3 regions of the Spongiibacter tropicus DSM 19543 genome follow, and region 1 is predicted to be linked to each of the others. Evidence: predicted binding sites of a transcription regulator. Region 1 holds the regulator's gene; each other region holds the start of a gene.

Region 1 (10,509 bases):
CCTGGATTATGACAAAGCGCTTGAGACAACTTCCGGAAGCTTCGATCTCAATTTGAGCTGGCCGGGTGCGCCCGATGCCTGGCAAATGAGTGAAAGTCAGGGACGATTGCGGTTCCTGCTGAAAAATGGGCGTTTTCTTAAAAGCTCTGATGCCGCCAGCGGGACTCTGCGGGCGCTGAGTATATTCAACATGGCAAATATTGTGCGGCGCCTGAAGTTCGATTTCAGGGATGTGTTCAGCAAGGGCATCCATTTCGACGAGATGAAGGGCGAGCTGGGGTTTGCGAACCAGCGTCTGTACCTGACTGAACCGATGGATGTCAGCGGGCCCTCGAGTCGCTTCCAGATGAGTGGCAACATCAATTTACTGAATGAAGCACTGGATATGCGTCTGGTGGCGACGCTGCCGGTCGGCAGCAATTTACCCTGGGTGGCCGCATTGGTCGGTGGGCTGCCGGCGGCTGCAGGGGCGTTTGTGGTTACCAAGGTGTTTGAAGAGCAGGTCGACAGTTTTTCCAGCGCGGTGTACGACATTGGCGGGACGGTGCAAAAACCGGAATTGTCCTTTGAGAGAATCTTCGATGCTTCCGAGTCTGGTCCGAAGAGCGTGAAAGAGGCGAGTAAATAGCGTATGACGAACCGTTTTGCTGCGATTCAAATGGTGTCCGGTCGGTCGCTGGATGAGAATCTTGAAACGGCTGCAAGGCTGCTGAAGCAGGCGGCCGAGCAGGGTGCCGAGCTGGCAGTGTTGCCGGAAAATTTTGCGTTGATGGCGCCTACCGAGTCTATTCAGGCATTGGCGCAGCACGAGCAGCAAGCATCACAGTTGCGTCATTTTCTTGCGGATCAGGCCGCGTCCCTCAAACTTTGGTTGCTCGGCGGGACTCTGCCACTGCCTGCCGACGATGGCCGCAGCTATGCCGCTTCGCTGGCGTATGACTCCGACGGTGTATGCCGGGCCGAGTATCACAAAATTCATCTCTTTGACGCCGATGTCGGTGACGCGCAGCAGCAATACCGGGAGTCGGACAGCTATGCGCCGGGTGATCAGCCCTGTGTCTTCGACAGTCCCTTTGGCCGAATCGGCGTGGCGGTATGCTATGACTTACGTTTCCCCGAACTGTTTCGGCAGATGATGGACCCGGGGATGGATGTGTTGCTGGTCCCCGCTGCGTTTACCCGTCGTACCGGGCTGGCGCACTGGCTGCCACTGCTGCGTGCCCGGGCAATCGAAAACCAGATTGCGGTGGTAGCGGCCAATCAGGGGGGGATTCACAGTCGACGCAGGCAGACGTCTGGGGGTTCCTGCATTATCGATAGTTGGGGAACCGTGCTGAGCGAGATGGGGTTTGGCGAGGGTGTGGCGCTTGCTGATATTGATCTGGCGGAGCAGCAGGCGCTCAGGCAGCGTATGCCGGTGATGCAGCACCGGCGCTTTTGAATTAGCTGGCGGCGTCTTCGTTCGCCAATTCCTGAAGTTCGCGAAGATAACGGAACAGTTTGCGCGCCGCCGCAGGGGGCTTACTGTTACTGCGTTCCTTTGCCGCCTGCACCAGAAGCTGCCGCAGGCGCTGACGATCAGCGTCGGCAAAACGCTGCATAGCCAGTTCAACGCCCGCTTGGAGCTCGCTGCTGAGCATATCGTCTCGGAGGCCTTCCAGCTCGTGGAAACGGCGGGCCAGTGCTTTCTGCCCCAAATCTAGTTCCTGCAGAGCGGCCTCAATGGCGGTGGTGTCTACCTGGCGCATCAGCTTGCCGATATATTGCATCTGGCGCCGCAAGCCCTCGCGGCTCTTGATGCGCTTCGCGGTGGCGATTGCCTCCGTCAGATCTTCATCATTAATGGGGATACGGGCCAGATCGGCATCGCCCAGTTCAACCAGACGCTTTCCCACCGCTTGCAGGGCATCCATTTCGCGCTTGCGTGCGGTTTTGCTGGGGATCATCTGCTCGTCGAAATCAGTCACGGTGATACTCTTGAGGTTTTGGGCCTGTCAGGCGTAAAAGTAGGTGGCTAGGCCAAGGAAGGACATAAAGCCGACGACGTCGGTAACGGTGGTTAGTACTACCCCGCCTGCCAACGCCGGATCAATTTTCAGGGTTTTCATCAGCAGCGGCAACACGGCGCCGGCCAGTGATGCGGTAATCAGATTGATGACCATGGCCGCGGCGATAATCGCGCCGATCAGGGGGTCGTTGAACCACAGACTTGCTGCCACCGCGACGATTACCGCCCATATCAGGCCATTGATCAAGCCCACCAGAACTTCACGATTAATCAGCCAGCGACTGTTGTTGCGGCTGATATGCCCCAGTGCCATACCGCGGATAACGACCGTCAGTGTCTGGGTGCCTGCGACGCCACCCATGCTGGCGACAATGGGCATCAGTACGGCCAAGGCAACGACTTTTTCAATTGTGCCTTCAAACAGATTGATCACACCGGAGGCGATAAAGGCCGTGAGCAGGTTGATACCCAGCCAGATGGCCCGTCGGGGGGCCGTGCTCATTACCGAGGCGAAGGTATCCTCATCCTCGTCCAGACCGGCCATACTCATCAGCGAGTGGTCGGACTCCTCTCGGATAACATCGACCACGTCATCGATGGTGATTCGGCCCAGCAGGTAATGGTTTTCGTCGACGACGGGGGCGCTGACCCAGTCCCGGCGTTCGAACAGATTGGCGACTTCCCGTGCGGGCATGGAGGCGACAATTGGCTCGACCTCGGTGTCCATGATTTCCCGAACGGTCACGCTGGGATCGGAGACCAACAGTTTTCGCAGTGACAAAATGCCGATGAACTGGTCGTTGCGGTTGACCACAATCAGGCTGTCGGTCATCTCCGGCAGCTCTTCGTGACGGCGCAGGTAGCGCAGGGCAACGTCCAGAGTAATATTGGGCCGCACCGTTATGGTGTCGGTGTTCATCAGACCACCGGCGCTGTCCTCGTCGTAGGACAGAATGTGTTCTACGCGCAGGCGGTCCTGGTGGTCCATGGATTCCAGCACTTCGCGAATAACACGATCGGGAAGCTGCTGGAGAATATCGGCAATATCATCGGCTTCGAGGCCTTCAGTGATGGCCGCGACTTCCTCGGCGTCCATTTGCCGAAGGAACTGGCTTTGCACTTCATCGCTGAGGTGCTGGAGAATATCCCCCTCGTTCTCGCTGTCGACCAGTTGCCAGAGTACGCCCCGCACTTTCTGCGGGGTGGATTCGATCAGGTGGGCAGCATCGACCGGTGGCAGGCCGTTGAGCATGCGGCGGATTTGCAGGAAGGCACCGGAGCCCAGCGCCTCGTTCAGGAGTTCGAGGCGGCTGGCGGTTAAATGCTTTTCTCCGGGTTGAGCCATAACACTCCCTGCGTAGTGCCGCCGTCGTCGGCGATCTGGAATTGTCCCGAATTATCCTTGAATCTGGGGCGGGCAACAATTGTCACCGTCGGGTTTTGCAGGAAATGTACTAAAACGCCTTACTCGCCTTCGCCGAAATAGTCATTAATCAGCTCAACGAGTGCCGACAGGGCTTGCTCTTCGTCATCACCCTCACAGCGAATTTGAATTTCGGTTCCTCTGCTGGCGGCCAGCATCATGACGGACATAATGCTCTTGCCATCGACCCATTTGTCGTTACTGCACACCGCGACATCGGCACTGAATGCGGCACTGGTCGACACAAATTTTGAGGCGGCTCGGGCGTGAAGACCGAGTTTATTAATGATGGTAATACGGGTTTCTTGCATGGGTTCGCTCCGCCGGGGCTCAGTGCTGGAGTTCGCGATGGCGAACCTGGAGATCAGGGCATTGTGCTCTGAGTGCTGCTGCAAGGCGCTCTACCATATACACGGAGCGGTGCTGGCCACCTGTGCAGCCAATGGCAACGGTGAAGTAGCTGCGGTTACCTTTTTCGATATGTGGCAGCCAGTGTTCCAGATAATTGAGAATGTCCCGGTACATGGTTTCGACCATCGGCTGCCCGTCGAGAAAGTTTCTGACACCTTCGTCGCGGCCACTCAGGGCGCGCAGAGACTCATCCCAGTGAGGATTGGGTAACATGCGCAGATCGTAGACCTGATCGGCATCTATTGGCAGGCCGCGTTTAAAGCCAAATGATTTCAACTGCAGCGACATACGATTGGCATCGACACCCAGCACCCTGTCGCGGATTGTGGCGCGCAGCTCATGTACTGTCATATCGCTGCTGTCGATGGTTAATGACGCTTCCATCACTACGGGTTCGAGCAGCGTGGTTTCCTGTCGTATTGCATCGCTGAGCGGTTGATTCGCTGTGGTCAACGGGTGGCGACGGCGAGTCTCGCTGAAGCGTTTTATCAACTTGTCGTCGCTGGCATCCAGAAAAATGATTCGCAACTGTGCGAGGTCCCGAACCTGCTCGCAAAGGGACTTGAAGCGCGAGAGTTCGTCAGGAGAGTTGCGGGCGTCGATACAAACGGCGACCTGTTGATGGACCTTGAGCTGGCTTTGCGAGAGCTCATGTACCAGCGCCGGTAACAGGGAAACTGGTAGATTGTCGATGGCGTAAAAGCCCTCGTCCTCCAGTTGATGAAGTGCCGTACTTTTCCCTGATCCCGAGCGGCCACTGATAATGATCAGTTTCATGGCGATCAGGGCGCGCGGGTTACAGCAGTAGTGTACAGGGCTTCATCGCTGCCCGCGTTGCGCAGCTGTTGACGAAAGCCGTCGTCGTTAAACACATTGGCTAGACTGGCCAGCACTTTGATGTGCTCGTCGTGGGCTTCCGCAGGAACAATGAGTGCGAACACCAGGTCGACGGGTTGATCGTCGATGGCCTCGAAATCGATGGGCTCGGCGAGCTTCAGCAGAATGCCGGTAATCGCCGTACACTGCTGGCTTCGGCAGTGGGGAATCGCAACCCCGTGACCGATACCCGTGCTACCCAGTCGCTCTCGGGCAAGGAGTTCGTTGAACAGATCGTCAGCGTTGAACTGGCTATTGTCGTCGGCGACAAATATCGAGATCTGTTCAAGAAGACGTTTTTTACTGCCTACGGACGTACCCCAGTGGGTACGTCCTTGGCTCAGTATCGCATTAAGGCTCATATTATTAGGTATCCGGAAAAACCGGCCCGGCGCTTACCGGCCCAGGTGTTTTTCCTTGTGTTTGATCAACTGGCGATCCAGCTTGTCGGTCAGGCTGTCGATCGCAGCATACATATCTTCCGATTCGCATGTGGCAAACAGGTCCGCGCCTGCCACATGCACTGTCGCTTCCGCTTTTTGTACCAGCTTCTCGACTGAGAGCGTAACGTCCGTATTGGTGATATTGTCGAAATGTCGTTGCAGTTTGGCAAGCTTGTTATTGACGTATTCACGCAGTGCCGGTGTAACTTCAACGTGGTGACCACTGACAGTTATCTGCATATCTTGCTCCTTTTACACTCAGATCGTCCTGCGCCTCCCGGCGTAGGGTCAGGGCTGCGCGATTTAACGCAGCCAGCTATACCAGTCGCTTCCGCTCATTAGAGGGGGGAATGACCAGTGATTCTCGGTACTTGGCGATGGTTCTCCGCGCGACCTTGATACCCTGTTCGGCCAACAGTTCGGTAATCTTGCTGTCGCTGAGTGGCTTTCGCGGATTTTCTGCGGCGATCAGCTTTTTGATCAGCGCGCGAATGGCGGTCGATGAGCACTCGCCGCCGGTATCGGTCGATACGTGGCTGGAGAAAAAGTATTTCAGCTCGTAAATGCCCCGCGGTGTATGCATGTACTTCTGGGTGGTGACCCGCGAGATCGTGGATTCGTGCATGCCCACGGCGTCGGCAATGTCATGCAACACCAACGGTTTCATCGCCTCGTCGCCGTATTCGAGAAAGCCTCGCTGATACTCGACGATTTTGCTGGCGACTTTCATCAGGGTTTCATTGCGGCTCTGCAGACTTTTGATAAACCAGCGCGCTTCCTGGAGGTTGTCGCGAATATAGTCTTTTTCGCTGCTGGTACTGCTTTTGGCCAGTGCCGCATAGTGCGAGTTGATTTGGATTTTCGGGGCAATATCCGGGTTGAGTTCCACCAGCCAGCGGCCGTCTTTTTTACTGACGAAGACATCCGGGACGACGTATTCGGTATCGCCGCTACTGATTGCATCGCCGGGCGTGGGGTTCAGGGACTGGATCAGCAGCAGTGTATCCCGAAGCTGATCTTCCTTGAGGCGACAGCGGCGCATAATCTGGTTGTAGTCGCGGTTGCCGAGCTGGTCCATATGCTGCTCTACAATCTGCATGGCCTCTTGCAGATAAAGCGTCTCGCGGGGCAACTGCCGCAACTGAATAAGCAGACACTCCTGTAAATCCCGGCCACCGACGCCAGGGGGGTCAAACTGCTGAATCAAGTGAAGGACGGCGTGGACTTCTTCGATTTCGACGTCTTCATTGTCGAAGGCATCCACCAACTCTTCAGGCGTGACGGTCAGGCGGCCTTTTTCGTCGATGGCGTCGATGATGGCATCGGCAATGAACTGATCGATTTCAGACAGGCGACTCAGGTTGAGCTGCCAGCGCAGGTGGTCTTGCAGGGAATCTGAGCTGCCGTGGCGGTAGTCATTGCTGTAATCGTCATCGCCGCTGGGAGCGCTGCTCGCCGGGCCGGAGCTTTGGTAAACGTCATCCCATTGGCTGTCTACCGGCAGGTCCTCGGGTATTTCGCTGCGCTCGGCCCATTCGCTGTCTGCGTCGCTGGCGGTGGGCTCGCTTTCGTTGCTGCTGCTGTCGTTTTTGGTATCGCTGCTTTTTGACTGACTGTTGCTGTCTTGCTCGGGGGTGTCGTTTTCTTCCTCCAGTTCCAGAAGCGGATTGGAGTCCAAAGCAGACTGGATTTCCTGTTGAAGGTCGAGGGTGGACAGTTGCAATAAACGAATCGCCTGTTGCAGCTGGGGGGTCATGGTCAGCTGCTGACCGACTTTAAGCTGGAGCGATTGTTTCATAGGCAGCGGTTTCTACTACACCAAATTCTGAAGACATTTGTGCCTGATTGGCGGCACTTTAAGGTCAGTGTAGTCCTGCCGGAGAGCGGCTGCAATAGGCGTATAAAGCAATTGCTGTGCCGATTTTTCCTATCACAACGTGAACTTATCGCCAAGATAAATATCCCTGACGACCTGGTTGTTGAGTACGGATTCGGCGTTGCCTTCGGCAACAATACGACCTTCGCCGACGATGTAGGCTTTTTCGCAGATATCGAGGGTTTCTCGTACATTGTGATCGGTGATTAACACGCCGATTCCGCGGGCCTGAAGGTGTCGAATAATGTGCTGTATGTCGTTAACCGAGATGGGGTCGACGCCGGCAAAGGGCTCGTCGAGCAAAATAAAACTCGGCTCTGTCGCCAGCGCGCGAGCGATTTCGACGCGTCGGCGCTCGCCGCCGGACAGCGCCATGCCGGGCGATTTACGGATGTGGGTAATGTGGAACTCCTGCAGCAGGGCGTCGAGCTTTTCTTTTCGCTGGCGACGGTTGAGGTCGCTGCGGGTTTCCAGAATCGCCATGATGTTGTCGGCGACGCTGAGTTTGCGAAAGATCGACGCTTCCTGGGGCAGGTAGCCAACACCGTGGCGGGCTCGGCCTTGAATTGACAGCGATGTCAGATCTTTGCCATCCAGCTCTATGCGGCCCCTGTCGGCGTTGACGATGCCGACAATCATGTAGAAACACGTGGTTTTGCCCGCGCCGTTGGGGCCCAGCAGGCCGACTATTTCGCCGCTGTTGATGCTCAGTGACACATCCTTGATCACCTCTCGCCCTTTATAGGCTTTGGCGAGATGGCTGGCTTTTAGTACGGGCATCAGGGCGTGCTCTCGGTGTCGGGTTCTGGCGCCGGTTCAGTCTCGGGGGGTTCCGTGCCGGGTTGTTGGGGCTGCAGTGTCATCTGCACGCGGCCATCGAGGCTTCGGCTGCCGCCATCGGCGACCACCAGTTGCTTGCGCCCGCTGTACACAATGCGGTCACCACTGATTTTTGAACCCTGATGGCGAATGGTGGCGTCTTTCTGCAGCAGAATTTCCTCATCGCTCAGGCTGTATTCGATCAGTCTGGCGCTCGCGGAGACTACCCCTTCTTCAGCCCGGGGCTGCTGTTCAAAATACGCCGGGCTGCCATGGGCGATGACTTTCTGCACCTTGCGGTCGTCCTCGACAATAATCAGCTTGTCTGCGCGGATTTTCAGGCTTCCCTGAGACATGTTCACGTTGCCGGTATAAATGCCCTGGTTGTTCTCGTAGGTGGCCTTGTCCGAGCTGAGGTTGATCGGCTGGCTGCGGTCGTTGGGTAATGCGCTGACCGTCAGTGGCATGGCCAGCAGGCACAGTAGCTGGAGTTTACTGCTGAGGTTCATAGTGTCCCTTTACCTGTGAAAGGAGCTCGACGCGTTCCTGTTTGAGGTCAGCGCGCATGCCCACCGAAGTCGTTGTGCCATTGGGCAGTTTAAGGTCGAGCGGCTGAGCTGTCGCGACGGTGCTGTGTTCCAGGTCAATAGTCAATTGTTGGGTACTGATCTCGGCTTCACGAATCAGGTCTTTTACCAGCACGTCGTGGCGCAACTCAAGGGATTGGCCATTTTGCGACAGCGTGCCGGATGCGGCGTTTGCAGTCCAGGGGCGTTGCTGGCCGATGTCGCCAACGTAAAAGGGTTGCTGAAGGCGAATATCGCCGCTGGATATCATTCGATCAGCGCTTTCCGCCTGCCAACGGTAGGCAATATTGCCGTCAGCGCTGTATTTCAGACCCTCTATCCCCTGCAGGTGGGAGTCCACATCCGGGATGGCGTCAAAATTATCGATCAGGCTCAGTTTGCCGCTTTCGCTGAACTGCGTCAGGTAAATCACGGTACCGGCGATGGCCGCCAGCACCGAAAGTACCGAGGCGATATTGATGCGAAAGCTACGCGAAGCCATGATTACAAGTATTGCTCCAGAGCGTCATTTAACTTGCCTTGAGCCATTAAAATCAGTTCGGCGATTTCTCTGACAGCCCCTGAGCCACCAGTCGCGCGGGTTTGCCAGTCAGCATGACGGGCGACGAAGTGGTGGCCATTGGCCACGGTGATGCCCAGGCCGGCGGCGCGGATGGCGGCGAGGTCGGGCAGGTCGTCGCCGACGTAGGCGATTTCCTCGTAGCGCAGGCCCAGATCGCTGCGCAGTTCTTCGAGGGCCGTGCCTTTATCTTCACGCCCCTGATAGATCAGCTCGATGCTCAGCTCGCGGGCACGTCGCAGCAGTAGCTCAGAGGTGCGGCCGGTGATGATCGCCGGGCGAATGCCAGCGTCGCGGAGCAGCTTGATGCCGAGGCCGTCGAGAATGCTGAACGCTTTCATTTCCTCGCCACTGTTGCCAAACAACAGGCTGCCGTCGGTCAGTACGCCGTCAACATCCATGGCCAGTAGGCGGATATTGCGAGCTTTTTCTATGACGCTTTGCATGGTTTTCCCTTTACGCGACGCCTGCCTTGAGCAGGTCGTGGGTGTGGATTACGCCAATGGGCTGCTGTTTGTCATCCAGCGCGACCAGCACCGTGATCTTATTGTCTTCCATAATGCGCAGCGCTTCGGCGGCCAGCATGCCGGGCTGAATACTGCGGCAGTTGCGGGTCATCACGTCGTCAATTTTTGCGTCGCGGATATCAATGCCGCGGTCAATGGCGCGGCGCAGATCGCCGTCGGTAAAGATGCCAGCAAGCGTGCCGTCGCTGTTCAGGACGGTTGTCATGCCCAGCGCTTTGCTGCTCATTTCCAGTAACGCTTCGCTCAGGGCGGCACCGCTATTCACTTTGGGAATTTCGTCGCCGGTATGCATAATGCTGTCGATTTTCAGCAGCAGTCTTCTGCCCAGCGCGCCGCCGGGGTGGGAGAAGGCAAAGTCATCAGCAGTGAAGCCGCGGGCCTCCAGCAGGGCAATGGCGAGTGCGTCGCCCATGACCAGCGTGACGGTGGTGCTGGAAGTCGGCGCCAGGTTCAGTGGACAGGCCTCCTGTGCCACCCCGACATCCAGGTGGACATCGGCGGCTTGTGCCAGCTCTGATTGCGGACGCCCGGTCATGGCCAGTACCGGGACCGCCAGGAGCTTCAACAGAGGAATGAGGGTAACCAGCTCAGCAGTGGTGCCCGAGTTGGAAAGTGCGATGACCACATCGCCGGGGCGTATCATGCCCATGTCGCCGTGGCTCGCTTCTCCGGGGTGAACAAAAAATGCTGGTGTTCCCGTGCTGGCCAGCGTTGCGGCGAGTTTGCTGCCGATATGGCCGGATTTTCCCATGCCAGTGACGACCACTCTGCCCTGGCAGTTGAGTAACAGCTCGCAAGCGCGATCAAAGCTGTCATCGGTGCGGGCAAGCAGTGCGTCTACGGCGTCGCGTTCCATGCTGATGACGCGCTTGGCAGTCTCGATATATGAAGATGTCATTGCGGGAGTTTTGGCCTTATTGTTCCGGGCGAGCCATTAAGCTGGCGCTCATTTTGGTTATGATAATTTCCAATGTGACAAA
Region 2 (10,509 bases), on a different contig from region 1:
CTCGCCCACCTGCAGCACCAGCAGTTTTTCCTTCATACCCAGGGGGATCTGCGATACCACCGCCACACCCGCCTGCTGGGGGCGCTGAAGGCCGCGCAGGCGGCGCAAAAACCACAGGCCGGCAAACAGCAGTGCGGCCATCAGCAACAGGCTGCCGAGCATGCCGATCACATCATCGCCAGCGCCCACCGGCAGCGCCGCCACGGCTTGCTCTGCCGATACCGCGTTAGCGGCTGGCTCCTGCGCTATTGCCAGCAAGGGCGATAGCGCCAGTGCGCACAGCGAATGACGCCACATCAGGCATCAACCTCTTCGTCCTGCCCCACCACCTCAGTGAGCATGATGCCGAATTTCTCCTTCACCACGACCACCTCACCGCGGGCGACGAGTGTGCCGTTAACCAGTACGTCCAGCGGCGTACCCGCTGCACGATCCAGCTCAATGATGGCGCCCTGATTCAGCGCCTTGATGTCGCGAATACTCATGCGGGTGCGACCGACTTCCACGGATACATCCACATTCACGTCGAGAATTTTGTCCAGATTCAAATCATTCGCCATGGGGTTTACGACTCCTGTTTCGGTCGGCTGCGACCTGCCGAACCGGTAAGCTGAACGGCCAACTGGCCCTGATGACTGCCAAAACGTCCTTTCAACAGGGGCTGCTCGCCAACACACAGCAGCACCTCATCGGCACTGGGCAGGGGAATAACATCACCGCGACGCAGATTCGCCACGCGGCTGAGGCTGAGGCGGGTTTTCGCCAATTGCGCCACCAGGTCGAGAGGCACTTCGTCTATGCGTTCAACCAGGCGACTGCGCCATTCTTCGCTTGCGGGTTTTTTGTTACTGGGCTTGGTGGTATCGGGCAGGCTGTCGCGTACCGCGTCAATCGCGCTCCAGGGCACAACCGACCACAGGCCGCCTTTGAAATCGCCGATATCCACCAGAAAGCGGGTGGCCACCAGCGAGTCCGCGTCGGTAAAGCCTTCCAGCAGACGGGGATCAGTAGACTGACTCTCAATGGCCGGGGCGGTTTTCATGACCGATTTCCAGGCCAGGGCAATGTCCGGCAGCAATGCAGACACCAGAATGTCCATAAAGCTGAGCTCCGACGCCGAAAACTGCTCGCGCGCGGCATCGGCGGCGCCGCCATAGCCGCCGAAGTAACGGTCGACGAGGTTGAACACCAGCTCCGATTCAAAGGCAATCATCAGATTGCTGCTGAGCGGCATTCCCGAAATCAATGAAATACTGCAGGGCGCGGGCAGCGTGCCTTGCAGCTCGTCGAATTTCATGACCGTAATGCGGTCAGTGGTCAGCCCTTCCACGCTGCTGACAAATTCCCGCAGCCGGGTCGAGGCCGCACTGGCAAACTGCGACTGAATCAACGACAGGGTAGGAATCAAGCGCTGTACGGCGTAGTCCTGACGGGCGAGGTTATACTTGCCAGAGCTTTGCGGGCTCTGCTCCTCAGCCATCAGCGCTTCGAGTTCTTCCGGATCAAGTAGGCCAGCCATACTGTCGCCTCACTGCATCACAAACTTGGTGAAATACACTTCCTCGACACCACCTTTCTTACCGGTCTCTTTTTCGAGCACGGCGTTAATGGTGTCGACAACGCGCTGCTGAATAAGCTGGCGCCCTTCGATACTGTTGATCTGGTCTTTGGTCAGGCTGCTGAACATCATGATCAACTCGTGCCGGATCATGACCTGGTAGTCATCCACTTGCGAAATGACACCGTCCTCCCGGCTCATCACCTCGATATCCACCTGCAGAAACCGGGTGCCACGCTCATTCAAGAGGTTCACCACGAACGATGGATCAAGACTCATGATCTGTGGCTTGGGCAACACTTCCGCCGCCGCTTTGCTTTCAGCTGCGTCAGCAGCCGGTTCGCTGCCCTTCAGGAAAAACCAGGTACCTCCTGCGGTCGCCAGCAACAGCACTACAACCAAGCCAATGAGGACAAATTTGTTTTTAAACATATGCATAAGGCCTTTTACGTTCGGCACCCGAGCGCCAAATTTCTTGCAGAAACCTGCTTTTCAAGCACTATTTTGCAAGGCCTGTGCCATATGATTTATTTTATATTTTTCAGATAGTTACGAAATATTTTCCGCTTCTCGCCAATAATTTGGCAGGGGGAATTCGCGCAATACAAGGTGGGATAACAGATACGAAAAAGGCGCCGGAAGGCGCCTCAAGAAGGTCGGAAATTCTCTGCTCATGCGTAGGCGTCGAGGGTCCCGTCGGTATTATTGCGCGGGGTCGGCGCGGCGCTTCCGCCCTCGCCGTCATGCGGGGTATCCGCGGCCGTGTGAAGTTGTGCAAAACCGCTGCCGGAACGGCCCGACGACTGCTGGCTCTGTTGCTGCGCCTGCTGTTGTGAGGCCTCTCCCCAACTCGGTTGATGACTCACTTTCACTTCTTCCAGACGCATGCCTTGCTGCTCCATGGCGTGATTCAAGCGCGGCAGCATTTTCTCTATCAAGTCACGGGTGTCCTGATGTTGGGTCTGGAACTGCACCGCCGCCTTATCGCCCTGCATGTTCAACTGCACTTGAATACCGCCCAGCTCTTCGGGATTCAGTTTCAGTGTGGCGTTCTGAACGCCGTTACCGGCCATCCAGTGAATCCGCGCGCCCACGGCCTCACTCCAGGCCGAGTCATCAACCGCGTGCTGACTGATGCTTAACTGCAGGGTGGGACTCCGACCGTCCGCGGCGCCACTGCGGGCGGCAGTCAGTCGACCGATATCCGCAATGTCATTAGCCGTGCGCTCCACGCCCTCGGCGGTCGCCTCACCCTTCGTCGCAGCGATCGTCGCCGCGAACTCACCGCGCGCGGCTTCCACAGCCAATGGCTGGCTGCGAGAAGCGGTCTGCAGTCCTGTTGCCCGATCCTCAGCCGACTCGGCGGCATTCGCCAGTTCGGCGTCACCCGCTTGCGTGGCGTTCAGTGCCACCGCAGCAACGGTGGGTTTTGTGGCGACAGCATCGTCATTGCCGACGACAGCCGTGTCGGCGGCTTCCCCGCCAGACAGTTGTCGCCAGCCAAACAGCGCAGCGGCCAAGCCACCGATTGCCGCCTGTGCCTCATCCATCTCCTGCACGTCGGCATCGGAAGAGGCCGGCAGCAACTTGCCGTCCGGCGGCAAGATCGTGCCTGCGATGTCTGCCGCTTCCAGCTCTTCTGCCAGGGCCTCAAGATCGAGTTCGCCGTCGCTACCCTGCTGCATCAGTTCTCCCAGCACCGCCGGGAGTTCACCGCCGTCGCCGGCAGCCAACAGCTGTTGCAACAGCGCCTGCTGGTTGGCCAGCAAATCCCCAAACGGCAGTAAACCCGCGGGATTGCCGCCATTCAAGGGCGTCACACTGCCACGCGCTGCGGCAGGACTTTGGAGCTGGGCACTGCTTACGTTACTGATCGGGCTGCTCATAATACGATCCTGTAAGACGGGGTTCACCAGCGCCACACGGCTGTCGTGCGGCCTCATGCTGGCGGCAAATATTCATGCTCTCAGGCACTACCTCTCAGGTACTACTCAGCAAACACTGTGCCATTCAAGAAAGGGCTTAGCTCAGGCCCTGCTGCTGGCGGCGCTGCCAGACAAAGCGCTGGCTGCTCAATTCATCGCTGACCGACTGCTCACGGCGAGCTTCATCGCGACGTTCGTCGGCCCGATAACGCTCGATAAGTTGATCCATGCTGCGACTGTGCTGGCGGGCTTTCATCCACTCCTGGCGGATTTTCCGTAACTGCTCCCGGCAGCGTTCCACCGAATCGGACTGTTGGCGAATCGCCAGGGACAGACGAGAGAGAAAGGCGCGACTTTCCTGCAAACGCTTCACGTCACACAGGCTGTCAGCCGCGGCGCGACGGTACTCCTCGTAATACTGCTTGAGTTCGTCGAGTTTCTGGCTCTGGGTCTCATACTGCTGCTGAACGGCCGCATAGCGCGTCGCCTCTTCCTGCTCCTGGCGATCTGCCAGCGCCTGAACCGGTTGCATACGCTGTGATTTTTTTTCCGTACTCACCGTTATCCTCCGTTGACGCCAGCCGCTAAGGCCGCGTCAAATTTCATTCAATCGAGTTCGACTGCTTCGCCTTCCAGCAACAGACTCAGCTTGTCCAGCGAGGCATCAAAGCCGTCAGACTCGTCGTAGGCCTGCTGCAGAAACGCCTGAATCTTCGGCCACAACGCTATCGCTTCGTCCACTCGGGCATCACTGCCTCGCTGGTAGGCGCCAATGGTCACCAAGTCGCGGTTCTGCTGATACAGCGACACCAGTTGTCGCAGTCGCCTGACCAGTTGCTGATGTCCCTTATCGGTAATGTCATTCATCGCCCGGCTGACCGAGCGCTCGATATCTATTGCCGGGTAGTGGCCCGCATCGGCGAGACTTCGCGACAGCACAATATGGCCATCGAGAATCGCCCGCGCCGCGTCGACAATCGGGTCGTTCTGATCGTCCCCTTCCGCCAGCACGGTATAAAACGCGGTGATCGAACCGCCGCCTTCTTCGCCGTTCCCGGCCCGCTCCACCAGCGCCGGCAGCCTCGCAAACACCGAGGGCGGGTAACCTTTGGTGGCAGGCGGTTCGCCTGTCGCCAGCGCGATCTCACGTTGAGCCTGCGCGAAGCGGGTCAGTGAATCCATCAGTAATAACACCTGCTGGCCCTGGTCCCGGAAGTACTCCGCCACGGCGCTGGCCAGCCACGCAGCGCGCATCCGCATCAACGGCGGCTGATCTGCCGGTGTGGCGATCACCACCGCATGGCGCATATCGTCGCCACCGAGAATATTGTCGATAAAATCTTTGACCTCGCGGCCGCGCTCGCCAATCAGAGCAACCACCACCACATCGGCCTTGGTATAGCGCGTCATCATGCCCAGCAGGACACTCTTACCGACGCCACTGCCGGCAAACAGTCCGAGCCGCTGACCCTGACCCACGGTCAGCAACGCGTTGATCGCACGAACGCCGACATCGAGCGGTTCCCGGATGGGACGGCGCGACAGCGGGTTCAGGGGAGCACCGTTCAACGGGCGGTAATCGTCGGTGCGCAAGGGGCCACGGTTATCCAGCGGCTGGCCGGCGGCATCGATCACGCGGCCCAGCAGGGCCTCGCCCACCGGCACGCTGGATCCCTTGCCGATAGGCCGAACTCTGGCGTGGGGCATGACACCGCGCAGCTCGCCGGTCGGCATCAGCAAAATACAATCACTGGCGAAACCCACAACCTCGGTTTCCAGCCAGTCACCGTCAATGGTTTCCACTTCGCAGTAGGCGCCGATCGCCGCCTTGCAGCCCTCAGCTTCGAGCAAGGTGCCTACAATGCGACGCAACTGACCTTCGGCGGGCACCGGCGGTTCGGCGGCACGTCGGGCGACCTGCTCACTGCGCTGCTGGAGCCGCGAGACCAGATGCCTGCGAGGATTAAATTCCGTGTTCTGGGGCATCCGCCGACTCCTGCGAGGAGGCCAACAGGCGGGCCAGTCGCGTTTCCAGGCGATGATCCACCTGAGACTGGGCATTTCTGATCAGGCTGCCGCCGCGCTGAATATCCGGGTCTTCATGCAGCGTCCAGGCGGGCTCCAGCGGTTCATCCTGCTCGGCCACCTGCCGCAGCAGCGCAGCATCCTCGGGATTCAGGTGCAGGTCGATCCGTCCCTCAGCCACGGGCAACAGCTTCACCGCGTCGTGCAGACGGCTGCGCAACCACTCCGGGTCGGCAGTCAATTCGCGCCCCAACAGGGCCTTCGCCACGGCACAGGCCAACACCTCAAGCTGTTCTGCAACCTCCCCCTCCAGCCAGGCCATGGGCTGACGCAGGGCGGCAATCGCCAACTGCAACTGCTGACTCTGCTGAGCCAGCAATGCCTGTGCGTCGGCTTCACCTTTGGCAAAACCCTGCTGCCGGGCTTCTTCACGCAGGGCGTCGAGTTCACTCTCCAACAGGGGATCGTCTGCTACACGCTCCACATCGCGCTCAGGGGTTTGATCAAAACGCATCAGCGACCCATCGCCGACGGGGCGGGATGTCCCCATACCGGGCGGCTGCCATGCGCGTGGGGACTCCTCCACCGCGTCGACGCTGTCCTGCGGCGGGTGGCCCAGGTCTCGCGGTGTGAAAGCATGAAATCCCTGCGTCATTGGCAATGCTCCCGTCGCCGCGCCTTAGATGTAGTCGTCGCCACCACGGCCGAGGTCAATCTGGCCACTTTCGGCAAGACTGCGGGCAATGGTAAGAATCTCTTTCTGGGCCTGCTCGACCTCGCTGATCTTAATCGGGCCGCGAGCATCCATATCGTCCAGCAGCATTTCGCGGGCACGCTTGGACATGTTCCTCAGGATCTTTTCTTTGACTTCTTCCCCAGCCCCCTTCAATGCAATGGGCAGCAGATCGGAAGAGACCTCACGAAGCAGCTGTTGAACGCCCTTGTCACTGATATTGATGAGGTTGCTGAAGACGAACATCAGGTCCTGAATGCGCGCAGAGAGTTCTTCGTTGTTTTTAGCGAGACTTTCCAGGATGCGGGTTTCTGCATCGCCACCAAGGCCATTGATCAAACCAGCGGCGGTAGCTGCGCCATCGATCTGGCGGTTTTTCAGCTTGGCGCTCACCGACAGCTTTTTCTTGAGAATGCCCTGCAACTGCCTCATTGCAGTATCGGGAATGGTCTTCATGTTCGCGATGCGATAGACCACATCGTTCTGCTGCGCCTCGGGCAGCTTCGCCAACACTTTGGCGGCCTGCTCCGGCTCGAGATGGGCAAGCGTGATAGCGATCATCTGGGGGTGCTCATCTTTTAGCATTTGTGCCAGCGCTTCGGGCTCCACCCAACGCAGCTCTTCCATCTCCTGTCCCGGCTGGTCACCCAGTACCCGTCTCGCCAGACTGCCGCCGGCCTGCTCGCCCAGCGCCGTGGTAAAGACCTTGCGCACGTAGGATTGCACACCTACGGCCAGTGAATTTTCTGACTGCGCGCTGTGCTGGAAATCCTGCACCACCGCCATCGCGCGACTGTTATCGACACGTTTGATACCCGCCATAGCGGTACCGATACGCTCGACATCCTCGGGTGCAACGTGCTGCAGCACTTTGGCGGCGTGGGTTTCTCCCATCATCAACAGCAGCAGTGCTGCCTTCTCACAGCCGGGGATACTGGCGACCGCGGCGTCGCTGCGTTCTGCGTTATCCATTGTCTTCTGTCACCCACTTGTTGACGACTTGTGCGACGCGGCGAGGATCTTCCTCAACCATGCCGCGCACATCACTGAGCTGCTGCTCAAATCCCGGCCTGGAACGACCTCCCCCTTGGGGCGCGCCCAGCGCCGCTACCGGCGGCTGCTGATATTCACCGCTCATCGCGCGGTCGATATCGCCTTGGGCATGCCCCGCATCAAGGGCGGCCGGGCGATGGCTGTGCAGCAGGCTGCGCATACCGGGACGCAGCACCGCAAACACAATCACAATCACCGCGACGCCAATCAGCAACTGCTTGATCAGATTGGCAAACCAGGGCTGTTCCCAGATCGCCGGCTCAACCGTTTGTTCGTCAAACAGGGCTTCATCGCGGAAGTCCGCCGCCATCACCGTCACCCGGTCGCCGCGATCCTGCTCAAAGCCGACGGCGTCTTTAACCAACAGCGTCATGCGCTCGATTTCCGGGTTACTCATCGGCTCGATAACCACTTCACCGCTTTCATTCACCCGGCGGTGGTTATCCACCAGCACCGCCACCGACAGTTTATTGACGCGGCCGCTGGGGTTGTTGCTGTGAGCCAAGACCCGTTCGATCTCATAGTTGCGAATGACCGAGCGATTGCCTAACGCCGCACTCTCCTCGTTGTCCTGCTGAGCCTGTGCACCCGGAGGCTGGTTACTCAACGCCCCCGGTACCCCTCTGGCGGCCGCGCCACCGTCTGCCTGCACCTGCTCGTTTATCTGTTCACTTCTCACCACCTGGCGATCCGGATTCCAGCTCTCGCGGCTTTCCTGCTCGCTGGAGAAATCCACATCGGCCGACACCGTCACCCGAACCCGGCCCGAGCCGGCGATCGGACTGATAAGCTCGGCAATACGATCCTCGTAGGCCTGCTCAATGCGGCGGCGGTAATTGAACTGACGGTCGCTAAGTTCAAGTTGATCATCCTCGCGGTGAGTCTCGCTGAGCTGTCGCCCCTGCTGATCAACGACCGTCACGTTCTCCGCCTGCAGATCACCAATGCTGCCCGCGACCAGATTGACGATTGCCGAGACGTTCTGTTTCGACACATCCCGTCCCGGGTAGATGTCCAGCATAATCGACGCACTTGAGGGCTTGCGATCCCGTACAAATACGGACTGCTTGGGAATCGCCAGGTGCACACGGGCTCGGCGAACCTGCTGCAGACTCTCTATGGTGCTGGCCAGTTCCTGCTCCAGCGCATAGTGATACTTCTTGGATTGCATGAACTCACTGACACCAAAGCCCTGCTCCTGCTCAAGCATGGCCATGCCGGAGCCATCGCGCTCCAGGCCCTGACCGGCGAGCCGGATACGGGCATCGTGTAGCTGCTCGGCCGGCACCAAAATCGCGCCGGTGCTGTCCTGAATCCGGTAGGGAATTTGCGAAGCATTTAAGGCATCGACGACCGCTGACGCGCGCTCGGGCGGCAAGGAGGTATACAGCGTCCGATAATCGCTGCCCTGCGACCACATCACGGCGGCGACGCCGACAGCAACACTGGCGGCAATGCTGACCAAAATCAGCAACTGGCGCAGCACGTCATTTTTTGCAGCGCTGGCCAGCAAAGTATTTACAGACACTGCGCGGGTTTCAGCCATGACAGATTGCCTCACTCAGAATCGGAAAGCCCTGCTTCACATCGACATCCTCATCACTTCCTGATAGGCGTCCACCAGCTTGTTGCGCACTTCCACGGCGGCTTTAAATGACACCTGCGCCTTTTGCATATTCACCATCACTTCAGTGATGCTCACATTCGGATCGCCGCGCTCAAAGGCCGTGGTCAGTTCACTGGCATTCTTCTGGCTGGCATTCACCCCATCCAGCGACTGCTGCAGTAACTGGGAGAAATCGACCCGCGGCGTGGATTCCAGCGCCGTCGACGAGCCGACTTCCTCCATCGACGGCAGCGGGCTCTGCTCACGCAGGGCGCGAATCTGTTGGAGGATCGAGTCCACTTTCATATCCGACATAACGCTCTCCCCTTAGCCTTGCAGGCAGCTTTGTTCACGCATCCGCGCCAGCTTGTAGCGCAGTGTGCGAGGACTGATGCCGAGCAGTTCGGCGGCTTCTTTCTTCGAGCGCCCCTGACGTAAGGCCGCCTGGATACGCTGACTTTCCTGGTCTCGCATAAAGCCTTCCAGCGGTGCCGCTTCTGCCGACACCGGTGCCGAGAACAGTTGCATGCCCTGCTCAAACTGAATGTCGACATCGTCGATTCGCGGCGCGGCGCGCAGAATCAGCGCACGTTGGATCACGTTATCGAGTTCCCGAACATTGCCGGGCCAGGGGTAGCTGAGCAGTTTGTCGGCGGCAGCGGAGCTGAGCACACTGGCTCCGTCGCTGACCGACTCGTCGCGCTCAAGAAAGTGAATGGCCAATGGCAGAATATCGTCGCGACGCTCACGCAGCGGTGCCAGACAAAGGGGGAATACATTGAGGCGATAGAACAGATCTTCACGAAAATCGCCATCGTTAACGGCCTGTCTCAGATCGCGGTTAGTCGTTGCCAGTACACGAACATCCAGCTTGATACTGCGGCGGCTGCCCAAGCGTTCAATTTCCTTTTCCTGCAGGACACGCAGCAGCTTGGCTTGCAAGCCGATATCCATTTCGGAGATTTCATCCAGCAGCAAGGTGCCGCCCTGTGCCTGCTCAAACTTACCGGCGTGACTGTTCACCGCTCCGGTGAAGGCCCCCTTCTCATAGCCGAAAAGCATGGCTTCCAGCATATTCTCGGGAATCGCTGCGCAGTTCAGCGCCACAAACGGGCCGTCTGCACGGCGCGATTGCTGATGGATATAGCGGGCATACACTTCTTTACCCACACCGCTTTCTCCACAAATCAGTACAGTGGCATCGGTGGCCGCTACCCGGGAGGCCAGCGTTTTCAGTGCGCGCGACGCGCGGTCTTCGGCGATCAGGCTCATTGCGACTTACCTCCGCGCAATGCCGTTGAGCGCAGTACACGCTGTTGTTGCTGCAACTGTTTTCTGGCCAGCACCAACTCTCTCTGGCAGCGATTCATTATCGCCACATCCAACGTTACGCTAGCGGAGTTAGAAAGAAGTATATCAGCCATTGTTAACAACCTTTTGTCACTGTTACGGCCTTCAATGCAACCGCCGTACCAATATATTTTTTATAAAAAATTCAATTACTTAATTAATAAAAAACGGGGAATGACAAACTTTTGGCGGCTGTTTTTAAACAAAATAGTCAGGCATAAAAAATGCGGCATAAGCCGCATGGTTAGAAACAATGAAT
Region 3 (10,509 bases), on a different contig from region 1:
CTAGACGGTGAGCCGGCGTGGAGCACGCCGTCGTCATCGGCGTACACAGCGGTGATGAAGCGAGGTTGGAAGCGCAGCACCCAGGAGGGCACCAGCAGCATGGCGGTAATGCCGTTGATTACGATCATCACGCAGAGCAGCAGGGCCGAGTCGGACTGGAAGCGCAGGTCAGAGAAAATGACCCACATTACGATGCCCGCCATCAGCGTCAGCGCAGTAAAGCTGATCGCCATGCCGGTGGTGGAGATGGCCTGCTGTACCGAGTGGGCTAGGTCGCGGCACTTCGCCATTTCCTCGCGGATTCTGTCCATCATGTAGATCGAGTAATCGATGCCCACGCCGATCCCCACCGCGATAACCGGCACCGTATTGATGTCGATATTCAGTCCTGACAGACCCATGTAGGCGTAGGTGAGGGTGGTGGCAAACAGCATCGCCAGCAGCATCATCAGCCCGGCGTGCCAGGAGGTATAGAACAGGGTGACAAAGGCGAAAATCAGCAGGAATACCAGCGGCAGCACGATCAGATTGGTCTGGTAGGCAGACTCGTTCATGGCCGCAGCCACGCCCAAGGTGCCGCCCGCCAGTTTGATGGTCAGGCCCTCCACCTCATCGCCGTGCTCGTCTATCCACTGCTTGGCCATGTGAATGGCGCGGCGAATGGTCTCGCCTTGGCGATCCTTGTAGTAGAACACCAGATTCGCCACCTGATCGTCGGTGTTATTAAACTCATCCAGCGCGCCGGGAATGGGACTGGAGGCCATGTAGGTGAACATCAGGCCGCCCACATAGCGCTCGTCGTGGGGAATCTGATACCAGCGCGGGTCGTTGTTGTGCATCAGGCGGTTCACCTGCTGGATCAAATCCGGCAACCCCTTGGCGCCGCCCACGCCGGGATCGGTGAGCATGTGGGCCTGAAAGGCCGCCAGGGCTTTCAACACCTCGGGGCGTTTCAAGCCGCCTTTTTCGTCGGTTTCCGCCACCACGTACAGTTCTTCCGAACCAGGGAAGCGCTCGTTCACCACGCGGGAGGAAATGTTGTAATCGTGGTCGGGATACAGAATTGGCGAGCCGGGTTCGGAGTCGCCGATCTGCACATTGGAGGCGGCGGCCATGCCCAATACCACGGCGGCGGCGGCAATCAATAGCAAGGTGCGGGCGCTGCCGGGGCGGCTGACAATGCGCGAGCTACTGGCGCCAATATGGCGGAGAATGGTTTCCTTCAGGCGTGGTTCGCGCGGGGTGGGCAGAATCGACAGCAGCAGCGGTACGCCGATCAGCACGCTGAACACCACGGTGATCGCCCACATAGAGGCGTAGATGCCGAGATGGGTGTTGAGGGGAATAGAGCCGACCGCAATCAGCAGCAGGCCGATGGCGTCAGACACCACGCCCAGCGAGCCGGGGCGGAACAGACTGTCGAAAGTGGCCTTGGCGGCAGCGGGGCCGTTGCCGGAGCTGGCTGCCTCGGCGTAGTAACGCTCCACCAGCTGCACGCCGTGGCTCATGGCCCGCGCCGCAATCAGAAAGGGAATAACCAGCCCCAGCGGGTCGAGGTTGTAGCCCAGCAGGCTGATAATCCCCAGCCCCCACACAGTGGAAATCAGTACGCCGCCCAGTGGAATCAGTACGCCGTAGGCCTTGCGGAAGTGGAAGATCAGCAGCGCCAGCATGGTCAGTACCGTGAAGGCGAAAATTTGCAGAATCTGATCCATATAGGTGTAGGCCCAGCCCACCAGTACCGGCTGGCCGGTGGCGTACAGGGTAATGCCGTCGGCTGTCACCTCGTCGCGCAGGTCGCGCAGCTGGATAAAGGTTTTTTCGTAGTCGAGCTGGCCTTCAATCAGCTGGGCCTTGACCAGTGCCATCTTTAAATCGGGAGCCACCAAAGGGCCAAATACACGCGGATTGGCGCTCACATCGGCCTTCATGCCCGCCAGTGCCTCGGCGTCGTAAGGGCCTTTGGTGGCGTCGAAGTAGGGCTGGGAGTTGATGCTGCCGACTTCCGTCAGCCAGATTTTGCGCGAGTTGCGATGCGTGACGCTGGACACCAGATTGTGGTTGACGCCGGGCAGGTTATCGACGGCCTGGGTAACGCGGTCGATCAGCGCCAGCCGTTCGTTGGTAAAGATGTCCCCCTCGTCGAACTCAATGCCCACCACCAATACGTTGGCGCCGCCAAAGTCATCCTTGATGCTGTTGTGCAGCTGAATATACGGGTGCTGCTGGGGAAGCAGGTCGGCGAAATCGGTGTAGATTTTCAGTCCCGGAATGCGCAGGGCGAAAAATAACGTGAGCAGGGCAATCAGCGTCAGCACCTTGCGGGGGTTGTTGAAAATCCACAGTTCCAGAAGGTGCAGGGCGTGCGTAAAACGGTGCAGTCCAGCCATGATAGTGTTCCTTGATTACTTATTATTGGTATCGGGAGTTGCGCTGTCGTTCAGGGCGATGCGCAACAGCAAACCACGCCCGCCAGCGGCAATCAGCGTGTCGCCCTGAGTGGTCGCTGCACGCAGATAAAGCGGAATGCTGGGGGTGTTCAGGGAAGACCAGCGGGTATTGCTCAGTGCCAGCACGGTGGCGTTGTCGCCCAGTGCCAGCAGGCCGCGGGGGCTGTCGATAAAATTGAAAATGGGGGCCTGGGTGTCGGTGTGCTGTCGCTGCCAGGACTCGCCGCCATCGGCGGTGTGGTAAATAAAGCCGTTCAGCCCGCCGACCCAGCCTTCGCTGGCAGAGGTGAAGTGGCTGGCGTGGGGATAGAACTCATCGGGAAGATAGCCCGACACCGCCCAACTCTCTCCGCCATTGCGGCTGGTGATGACCATGCCGTACTCGGCGGTAGCTACCGCGTTCTGCGCGTCGAGAAACTGCAGGTTGGTGATAATGGCGTCTTCATCCAGACTCGATTCCTGCCAGGACGCTCCCTGGTCGCCAGAGTGCTGGAGCGTGCTGAAACTGCCCGCCACCCACCAGCCGTTGTCGGCGCAGGCAACCGTCATCATCTGCTCGCCGCTGGGCAATTCATGGGACTGCCAGGTCTGGCCGTCGCCGTGCCACAGGTGGTTGTCAAAGCTCAGTGCAATGAAGCTGTTGTCGGGGCAACTGGCGAGGTCGATAAAGCTCTCGCTGGTGTTCAGTGCCTGCCGCTGCCAGCTGTTGCCGCCGTCGCGGCTGGAGAGCAGCGTGCCGTTGTTGCCCGCCAGCAGGGTCAGCTCGCCGTTGTCGGCCATTGCCTGATAGAAGTCCGTGCGTTGCAGAGGTTGGCTGGCCTGCTCATGAACCGCCTCCAGCTCCAGAGGGGCTTCGCAGCCAGTGATCAGCAGGCCTGTCAGTGCCAGCAGTGATGATACGGAATACCGCGGGCGCAGGGCCTGCGTAAAAAAGTGCGTCATGAATGTGTACCGTCATTGTTATTTGAAAGTCTCGGCAGGGCGGTTTGAGCAATGCCTATGCCATAACGGTTTTATTTTTTTAACGCACTGAAATATAAGGAGAATATTGGATTTAAGCCGAGCGTTGCGCGCGGTTGTAAGCGGGAGGGTTTTGGCAATTTTTAACGATATGGTGAAGTTTCCGCAGGGCAGTTGTCGAAATGCTCAACTGTCCTGCCGGAGAAAGGGAGTCAGGCCTCCAGGCCGAGTTTTTTCAGGCGATAGGCGAGGGCCGGGCGGGTCAGCCCCAGCAGCCGGGCGGCCCCGGATACATTGTTGTTAGCCTGCTGCATGGCCTTTTGAATCAGCGTGGCTTCCACGTCGTCGAGGCTGATCTGGCTGTCGAGAATATCGGTAGACCAGTGCCCGGGGCTGCCGTCGGCAGCAGAGGAAATGTTGCCGCCGTCGTCCAGCCGCTGGGCGGGACTGTCCAGGCTTTCGGCGGGCGGTGCAGCGAACAGATAATCCTGGCTGATGGTGTCGTTGTTGTCGGTGAGAATCACGCCGCGCTCAATCACGTTTTCCAGCTCGCGGATATTGCCGGGCCAGGGGTACCGCATACACAGCTCCAGCGCTTTGTCCGACAGGCCCATGGTGCGCTTGTCATACTCGGAGTGAAATTTGTTGAGGAAATGCTCGACCAACAGTGGCAGGTCTTCCAGTCGTTCGCGAAGCGGTGGAATTTTCACCGGGAACACATTCAGTCGGTAAAATAGGTCGGCTCGAAAGCGCCCCTCGTTCACGGCTTCTTCCAGCGATTCATTGGTTGCGGCAATAATGCGGACATCAATTTTCCGGGTTTGTGAGTCGCCCACGCGCTCCAGCTCACCTTCCTGTAATACACGCAGCAGCGTTGCCTGGGCTCGGGCAGTTAACTCCACCACCTCGTCGAGAAAAATCGTGCCGCCGTTAGCGCGTTCAAAGCGTCCGGCGCGTGACTGGTTGGCGCCCGTGTAAGCACCTTTTTCCACGCCGAACAGCTCCGCTTCGATGAGGTCGGGTGGAATGGCGGCGCAGTTTACGGCAATAAAGGGCTTTTCTGCGCGTTCGCTGCGCAAGTGAACACTTCGCGCAATCACTTCTTTACCGACCCCGGTTTCACCCAGCAGTAACACCGATACCCGGCCCTGAGCGGCCTTGTCGATCATCTTGCAGACTTTGTTGTAAGACGGACTTTGGCCGATGCCATAGTACTGGCCTTCCTGCTTTTCAAGGCTACTTCGCAGGGAATTGACTTGCGCCTGAAGGTTGTAGAGCTCTTCGACGATGGGGTCGGCTTTGAAGTAGCGGGAAAAATCCTCGGCGTCGTCCCATTGCTCGGCGGGTTTACCGACAATCACGCAGCGCTCATCGCCGCAGCCGCGACAACTGACCTCCCGAAAAATCACCTCGCGGCCCATGAACGACGAGGTATAGGCGCAGGCATAACCGAGCAGTGCCCAGCAGGCGGGCTCGCTCATCTGCCCCAGTTCGGTCTGGCAGATTTCTACCTCGAAAGAATCAATCCACTCGACTTCGCCATAGAAATTGCCGTTTTCCTGGTCGATTTCAATTTCCAACGGTACGGCTTTAACCATGCCTTTCAGGCTGTGCAGCTGTGGGCCGGCCAAGAAAATATCCAGTTCGCTGCAGTGGGGGCGAAGCTTGCGGGCCAGCTCGGAATCTCTCAGTCCGGATTGATAACCGAGCCGGAGGAAAAAGCCTTTTGCACGCTCGACTCCCATGGTGTTTACCAGTTCTCGGCGAAAGGCGGCGAGTGCACTGAGGTCCATCAGCAGCATGCGTTGCTCACTTAACCATATTTTGCCTTCCGCGCTTTGGAAACGAATCTGTTCCGTGAGATCTCGGAAATCTTCAATACGAAGCTGAGGTTTGTAACTAATGGCCATGCCGTAAACCCCGTTATTTTAATTTTATGGGGAGCTGTCAGTAATGATTTTTAGCGACAGCAAGCTTGCGCGCCATCTAACACTGATTGCGATGAAAAATTCAACCATATGATGAAATTTTATTCCCTCGGGCAGTGGTCAATGGAAGTGAGCAAATGCTCATTCGCTCCAAAAAAATTAATCATTTGATAAAAAAATCGACGATTAGAGCTGAACTATTTATCGGCCTGAATTTTTCCTTATTTCAATTAAATTAATAAAAAACAATGCGTTATTGAGATTTGTTGCGCATGTTTTGCTTGTGGCACAGCCGTTGCTCTAAGACCGTCAGCCGCCAATAAATAAAACGAGGCAGACAATGAATTCAGGCAATCAACCCACGTTCGATCAGCTCACACGATATATCCGGTTGCGCAGTGATCCCGGCGAAAAATTCATTGAATTTGATTTCGCGATTGGCCACCCCGAGTTGTTTGTCGAGTTGGTATTGCCCAAAGACGCCTTCGAGGATTTCTGCCGGTGTAACAACGTCGTGCACATGGATTCCGACACCATCCGCCAGATTGATGAAGACATGATCAAGTGGCGCTTCGGTGAAAAAGGCAAGCGTTATTAAGCCTCAACAAACCAAGCCCTAAGCAGGCTGAACACCATAAAACCAATAACGGGATTTAGCATGAGTATTGAAATTAAAACCCACTCGATGGAACCGATCCGTCAAACCTACGCGCACATCGCCCGGCGTTTTGGCGACAAACCGGCTACCCGCTATCAGGAAGCCAGTTATGACCTCGAAGCAAAGACCAACTTCCACTACCGCCCGCTGTGGGATGCTGAGCACACTCTCAACGATCCTGAGCGTACCGCGATTCGCATGGACGACTGGTACGCCGTGTCTGATCCGCGGCAGTTCTACTACGGCGCTTATGTAGGCAATCGCGCCAAAATGCAGGAAGCGGCAGAAAGCAGCTTTGCCTTCTGCGACAAGCGCAATCTGCTGGGCCGCCTGCCGGATGCGACCCAACAGCAACTGCTGCGTTTGCTGGTGCCTCTGCGCCACGTTGAGCTGGGCGCGAATATGAATAACAGCATGGTAGCCGGTGATGCTACCGCCACCACTGTAGCGCAGCTGCACATGTATCAGGCGATGGACCGGCTGGGGATTGGCCAGTACTTGTCGCGCATTGCGCTGCTGATTGACGGCAGCACCGGCGCCGGTCTGGATGAATCCAAAACCTTCTGGATGGATGACGCGCTGTGGCAGCCCTTGCGCAAGCTGGTGGAAGACACGCTGGTGGTTCACGACTGGTTTGAGCTGACGCTGGTGCAGAACGTGCTGATCGACGGCCTGCTCTACCCGCTGGTGTACGACAAGATGGATCAGTGGCTGTGCGAGCAGGGCGCGGAAGATGTGTCGATGCTCACCGAGTTTATGCGCGACTGGTACAAGGATTCGCTGCGCTGGACTAACGCTATGGTCAAGGCGGTTGCTGGCGAAAGCGATGCCAACCGCGAGCAGCTGCAAGCCTGGATCAATCAGTGGGAACCGCAAATCTACCAGGCCCTCACCCCTCTTGCCGAAGCCACTTCCGGTCTTGAGGCACTGGACGAAACCCGCGCCCAGCTTGCGGCGCGCCTCAGTAAATTCGGTCTCAACAGCCAGGGAGTTTCCGCATGAGCCAGCTCGTATTTATTGCCTTTCAGGACAACGACAACGCCCGTTATCTGGTGGATGCCGTGGTTGAGGACAACCCCCACGCCGAGGTGCAGTACCAGCCCGCAATGATCCGTATTCAGGCGGAAAAACGACTGGTGATTAACCGCGAGACGATGGAAGAAAAACTTGGCCGCGACTGGGATGTGCAGGAAATGCTGGTGGATGTCATCAGTATCGGCGGCAACGTGGACGAAGACGACGACCACTTTATTTTGCAGTGGAATTGATCGGGAGAAGAATAATGAGCATCAAGCAGAAGAAACTGAATCTTAAAGACAAATACCAGTACCTGACGCGGGACATGGCCTGGGAGCCGTCCTACCAGAAGAAAGAAGAGATTTTCCCCGACGAACAGTTTGAAGGGATCAAAATTACCGACTGGTCGCAGTGGGAAGACCCATTCCGCCTGACGATGGATGCCTACTGGAAATACCAGGCGGAAAAAGAGAAAAAGCTGTACGCCATTTTTGACGCCTTTGCCCAGAACAACGGCCACCAGAATATTTCCGATGCCCGTTATGTAAACGCGCTGAAACTGTTCCTTAGCGGGGTATCGCCCCTTGAACACGCCGCTTTTCAGGGTTATGCAAAAGTGGGTCGTCAGTTCAGCGGCGCCGGTGCCCGTGTTGCCTGTCAGATGCAGGCCATCGACGAGCTGCGCCACTCACAGACTCAGCAGCACGCCATGAGTCACTACAACAAGCACTTTAACGGCCTGCACGACGGCGCGCACATGCACGACCGCGTGTGGTTCTTGTCGGTGCCCAAGTCTTTCTTTGACGATGCCCGTTCCGCAGGTCCCTTCGAGTTCCTGACGGCGATTTCTTTCTCCTTCGAATATGTGCTGACCAACCTGCTGTTTGTGCCCTTTATGTCGGGTGCGGCCTACAACGGCGACATGGCAACCGTTACCTTCGGCTTCTCTGCCCAGTCGGATGAGGCGCGTCACATGACGCTGGGACTGGAAGTTATCAAGTTCATTCTTGAGCAACACGAAGACAACGTGCCGATTATTCAGCAGTGGATCGACAAGTGGTTCTGGCGCGGATTCCGCCTGCTGAGTCTGGTCGGCATGATGATGGACTACATGCTGCCGAACAAAGTGATGTCCTGGGCGGAGGCCTGGGAGGTGTACTACGAGCAAAATGGTGGCGCCCTGTTCAAAGACCTTGAGCGCTACGGCATTCGTCCGCCCAAGTATCAGGATGTTGCCAACGACGCCAAGCACCACGTCAGCCACCAGACTTGGTCGACTTTCTACCAGTACAGTCATGCCACCAACTTTCATACCTGGATGCCCGACGAAGAAGAAATGGCTTGGCTGTCAGAGAAGTATCCCGACACCTTCGACAAGCACTACCGTCCGCGTTTCGAGTATCTGAGAAACGAGCACGCCGAGGGGCGCCGTTTCTACAACAACACCTTGCCGCAACTGTGTCAGGTCTGCCAGATCCCCGTCATCTTTACCGAGAAAGACGACCCCACCACCTTCAGCTATCGCCAGTGGCAATACGAGGGCGAGCGCTACCACTTCTGCTCGGAAGGTTGCTGCGACATTTTCAAAAACGAGCCGGAGAAATACGTGCAGGCCTGGCTGCCGGTACACCAGATTTATCAGGGCAATTGCGGTGGTGCCGACGTTGGCACGGTGGTCTCGGAGTACTACCACATCAAACCGGGTACCGACAATTTGGAGTATGTCGATTCGCCTGATCACCGCCGCTGGCTGGAGATTCAGGGCAAATCGCCCGCCGCCAAACGCAGCGGAGACAAACAGGACGCGGCCTGATCCGCACGCCGCCCGGCGAGCTGACCGGGCGGCTCCACGATCCACAATAACAAGGTGAAACCGATGACTGTTAAAGCCTTATACGACTACAAGTTTGAACCCAAGGATAAGGTCGAAAATTTCCACGGTATGCAGCTGCTGTATGTGTACTGGCCCAACCATCTGCTGTTCTGCGCGCCCTTTGCTTTTCTGGTGGCGCCGGACATGAGCTTTGGCGAGTTTGTCGAAACCGTACTCAAGCCCGCCGTTGCGGCGCACCCCGATTCGGCAAAGGCGGATTTTCTGGCCGCTGACTGGCTGCTGAATGACGAAGCCTTTGTGCCGGATGCGACCGCGAGTCTGAAAGACAGCGGTATTGATCATAAAAGTATGCTGACGGTGCGCACCCAGGGACTGAACGGCATCGACGGTTCGGCTTCCTGAGGACACTGCTATGACTCATACCGTAACCATAGAGCCGATTGGCGAACAGATTGAAGTGGAAGAGGGCCAGACCATACTGCAGGCGGCCCTTCGCCAGGGTGTGTGGCTGCCCTTTGCCTGTGGCCACGGCACCTGCGCTACCTGCAAGGTACAAGTGTTGGAAGGCGATGTTGACGCAGGCGAGGCCTCGCCTTTCGCGCTGATGGATGTTGAACGCGACGAAGGCAAGGTGCTGGTCTGCTGTGCCACGGTGGAAAGCGACGTGGTAATCGAGGCCGACATTGACGTTGACCCCGATTTTGAAGGCCACCCGGTCGAAGATTACGTGGCGACCGTGACGAACATTGTCGAGCTGTCGCCCACCATCAAGGGTATTCATCTCAAGCTGGACCGGCCAATGACGTTTCAGGCCGGTCAGTACATCAATATCGAACTGCCGGGCGTCGAGGGGCCTCGTGCCTTCTCGCTGGCGAATCCTCCGGGGCGCGCCGACGAGGTTGAACTGCATGTGCGGCTGGTTGAGGGCGGTGCGGCCACCGGCTACATCCACCGGCAGCTGCAGGTGGGCGAGGAGCTGAAACTGTCCGGCCCCTACGGCCAGTTCTTTGTCCGCAACTCGCAGGACGGCGACCTGATTTTCATTGCCGGTGGCTCGGGGCTGTCGAGCCCCCAGTCGATGATTCTCGATCTGCTGGAGCAGGGCGACAGCCGTCATATCACCCTGTTCCAGGGCGCGCGTAATCTCGCCGAACTCTACAACCGCGAGCTGTTTGAAACCCTGGCGCGCGACCACGACAACTTCACCTATGTGCCCGCTCTTAGCGATGTGGCTGACGGCGACGATTGGGATGGGCAGCGAGGCTTTGTTCACGAGGCCGCCAAGGCGCATTTCGATGGCCGCTTTGCCGGTCATAAAGCTTACCTCTGTGGCCCGCCGCCCATGATTGATGCCGCGATTACCGCGCTGATGCAGGGGCGGTTGTTCGAGCGCGACATTTTCATGGAGCGCTTCCTGACCGCCGCTGATGGCGCGGGTGAAGCCCAGCGTTCAGCCCTGTTCAAGAAGATATAGCGGGAGCCGTCATGGGCAGAGTATTTCGCGTTTTAGAACAGTGCAGCGGCCAGAGCTTTGACTGCGAGGCGGCGCAGAGCGTGCTCAAGGCAATGGAGCAAAACGGTATGCGCTGCGTGCCGGTAGGTTGTCGGGGCGGTGGCTGTGGCTTCTGCAAGGTCAAGGTGCTGGAGGGCCAGTTCGAGTGC

Evidence for each region. The regulator sigma-54, encoded in region 1, starts transcription at its own class of promoters, with help from an activator protein. The targets are predictions, from matches to a motif close to TGGCACANNNNTTGCNNT.
Region 2: G411_RS0113885 (flagellar basal body-associated FliL family protein) is a predicted target of sigma-54. The motif match lies at 2,062-2,079, and genes of this name have one in related genera.
Region 3: G411_RS0111100 (phenol hydroxylase subunit) is a predicted target of sigma-54. The motif match lies at 5,623-5,640, and genes of this name have one in related genera.

Annotation. Positions count from the first base shown of each region.
Region 1 covers NZ_ATUS01000002.1:237,484-247,992, reverse strand. The annotation lists gene G411_RS0112815 (YhdP family protein) at 1-628, shown strand, start outside; gene G411_RS0112810 (carbon-nitrogen hydrolase family protein) at 632-1,441, shown strand; gene yjgA (ribosome biogenesis factor YjgA) at 1,443-1,967, opposite strand; gene mgtE (magnesium transporter) at 1,995-3,353, opposite strand; gene G411_RS0112795 (HPr family phosphocarrier protein) at 3,473-3,742, opposite strand; gene rapZ (RNase adapter RapZ) at 3,762-4,619, opposite strand; gene ptsN (PTS IIA-like nitrogen regulatory protein PtsN) at 4,625-5,080, opposite strand; gene hpf (ribosome hibernation-promoting factor, HPF/YfiA family) at 5,114-5,401, opposite strand; gene G411_RS0112775 (RNA polymerase factor sigma-54) at 5,478-6,959, opposite strand; gene lptB (LPS export ABC transporter ATP-binding protein) at 7,092-7,817, opposite strand; gene lptA (lipopolysaccharide transport periplasmic protein LptA) at 7,817-8,365, opposite strand; gene lptC (LPS export ABC transporter periplasmic protein LptC) at 8,349-8,924, opposite strand; gene G411_RS0112755 (KdsC family phosphatase) at 8,927-9,448, opposite strand; gene G411_RS0112750 (KpsF/GutQ family sugar-phosphate isomerase) at 9,459-10,427, opposite strand.
Region 2 covers NZ_ATUS01000003.1:110,401-120,909, forward strand. The annotation lists gene G411_RS0113870 (flagellar biosynthetic protein FliO) at 1-297, opposite strand, end outside; gene fliN (flagellar motor switch protein FliN) at 297-560, opposite strand; gene G411_RS0113880 (flagellar motor switch protein FliM) at 566-1,519, opposite strand; gene G411_RS0113885 (flagellar basal body-associated FliL family protein) at 1,529-1,990, opposite strand; gene G411_RS0113890 (flagellar hook-length control protein FliK) at 2,230-3,444, opposite strand; gene fliJ (flagellar export protein FliJ) at 3,581-4,042, opposite strand; gene fliI (flagellar protein export ATPase FliI) at 4,090-5,469, opposite strand; gene G411_RS0113905 (FliH/SctL family protein) at 5,447-6,163, opposite strand; gene fliG (flagellar motor switch protein FliG) at 6,188-7,213, opposite strand; gene fliF (flagellar basal-body MS-ring/collar protein FliF) at 7,206-8,840, opposite strand; gene fliE (flagellar hook-basal body complex protein FliE) at 8,877-9,215, opposite strand; partial or broken gene G411_RS20575 (sigma-54 interaction domain-containing protein) at 9,228-10,115, opposite strand.
Region 3 covers NZ_ATUS01000001.1:2,363,029-2,373,537, forward strand. The annotation lists gene G411_RS0111085 (efflux RND transporter permease subunit) at 1-2,390, opposite strand, end outside; gene G411_RS0111090 (WD40/YVTN/BNR-like repeat-containing protein) at 2,406-3,392, opposite strand; gene G411_RS0111095 (sigma-54-dependent Fis family transcriptional regulator) at 3,623-5,320, opposite strand; gene G411_RS0111100 (phenol hydroxylase subunit) at 5,679-5,936, shown strand; gene G411_RS0111105 (aromatic/alkene monooxygenase hydroxylase subunit beta) at 5,997-6,998, shown strand; gene G411_RS0111110 (MmoB/DmpM family protein) at 6,995-7,264, shown strand; gene G411_RS20200 (aromatic/alkene/methane monooxygenase hydroxylase/oxygenase subunit alpha) at 7,279-8,826, shown strand; gene G411_RS0111120 (phenol hydroxylase subunit P4) at 8,890-9,249, shown strand; gene G411_RS0111125 (NADH:ubiquinone reductase (Na(+)-transporting) subunit F) at 9,260-10,321, shown strand; gene G411_RS0111130 (2Fe-2S iron-sulfur cluster-binding protein) at 10,333-10,509, shown strand, end outside.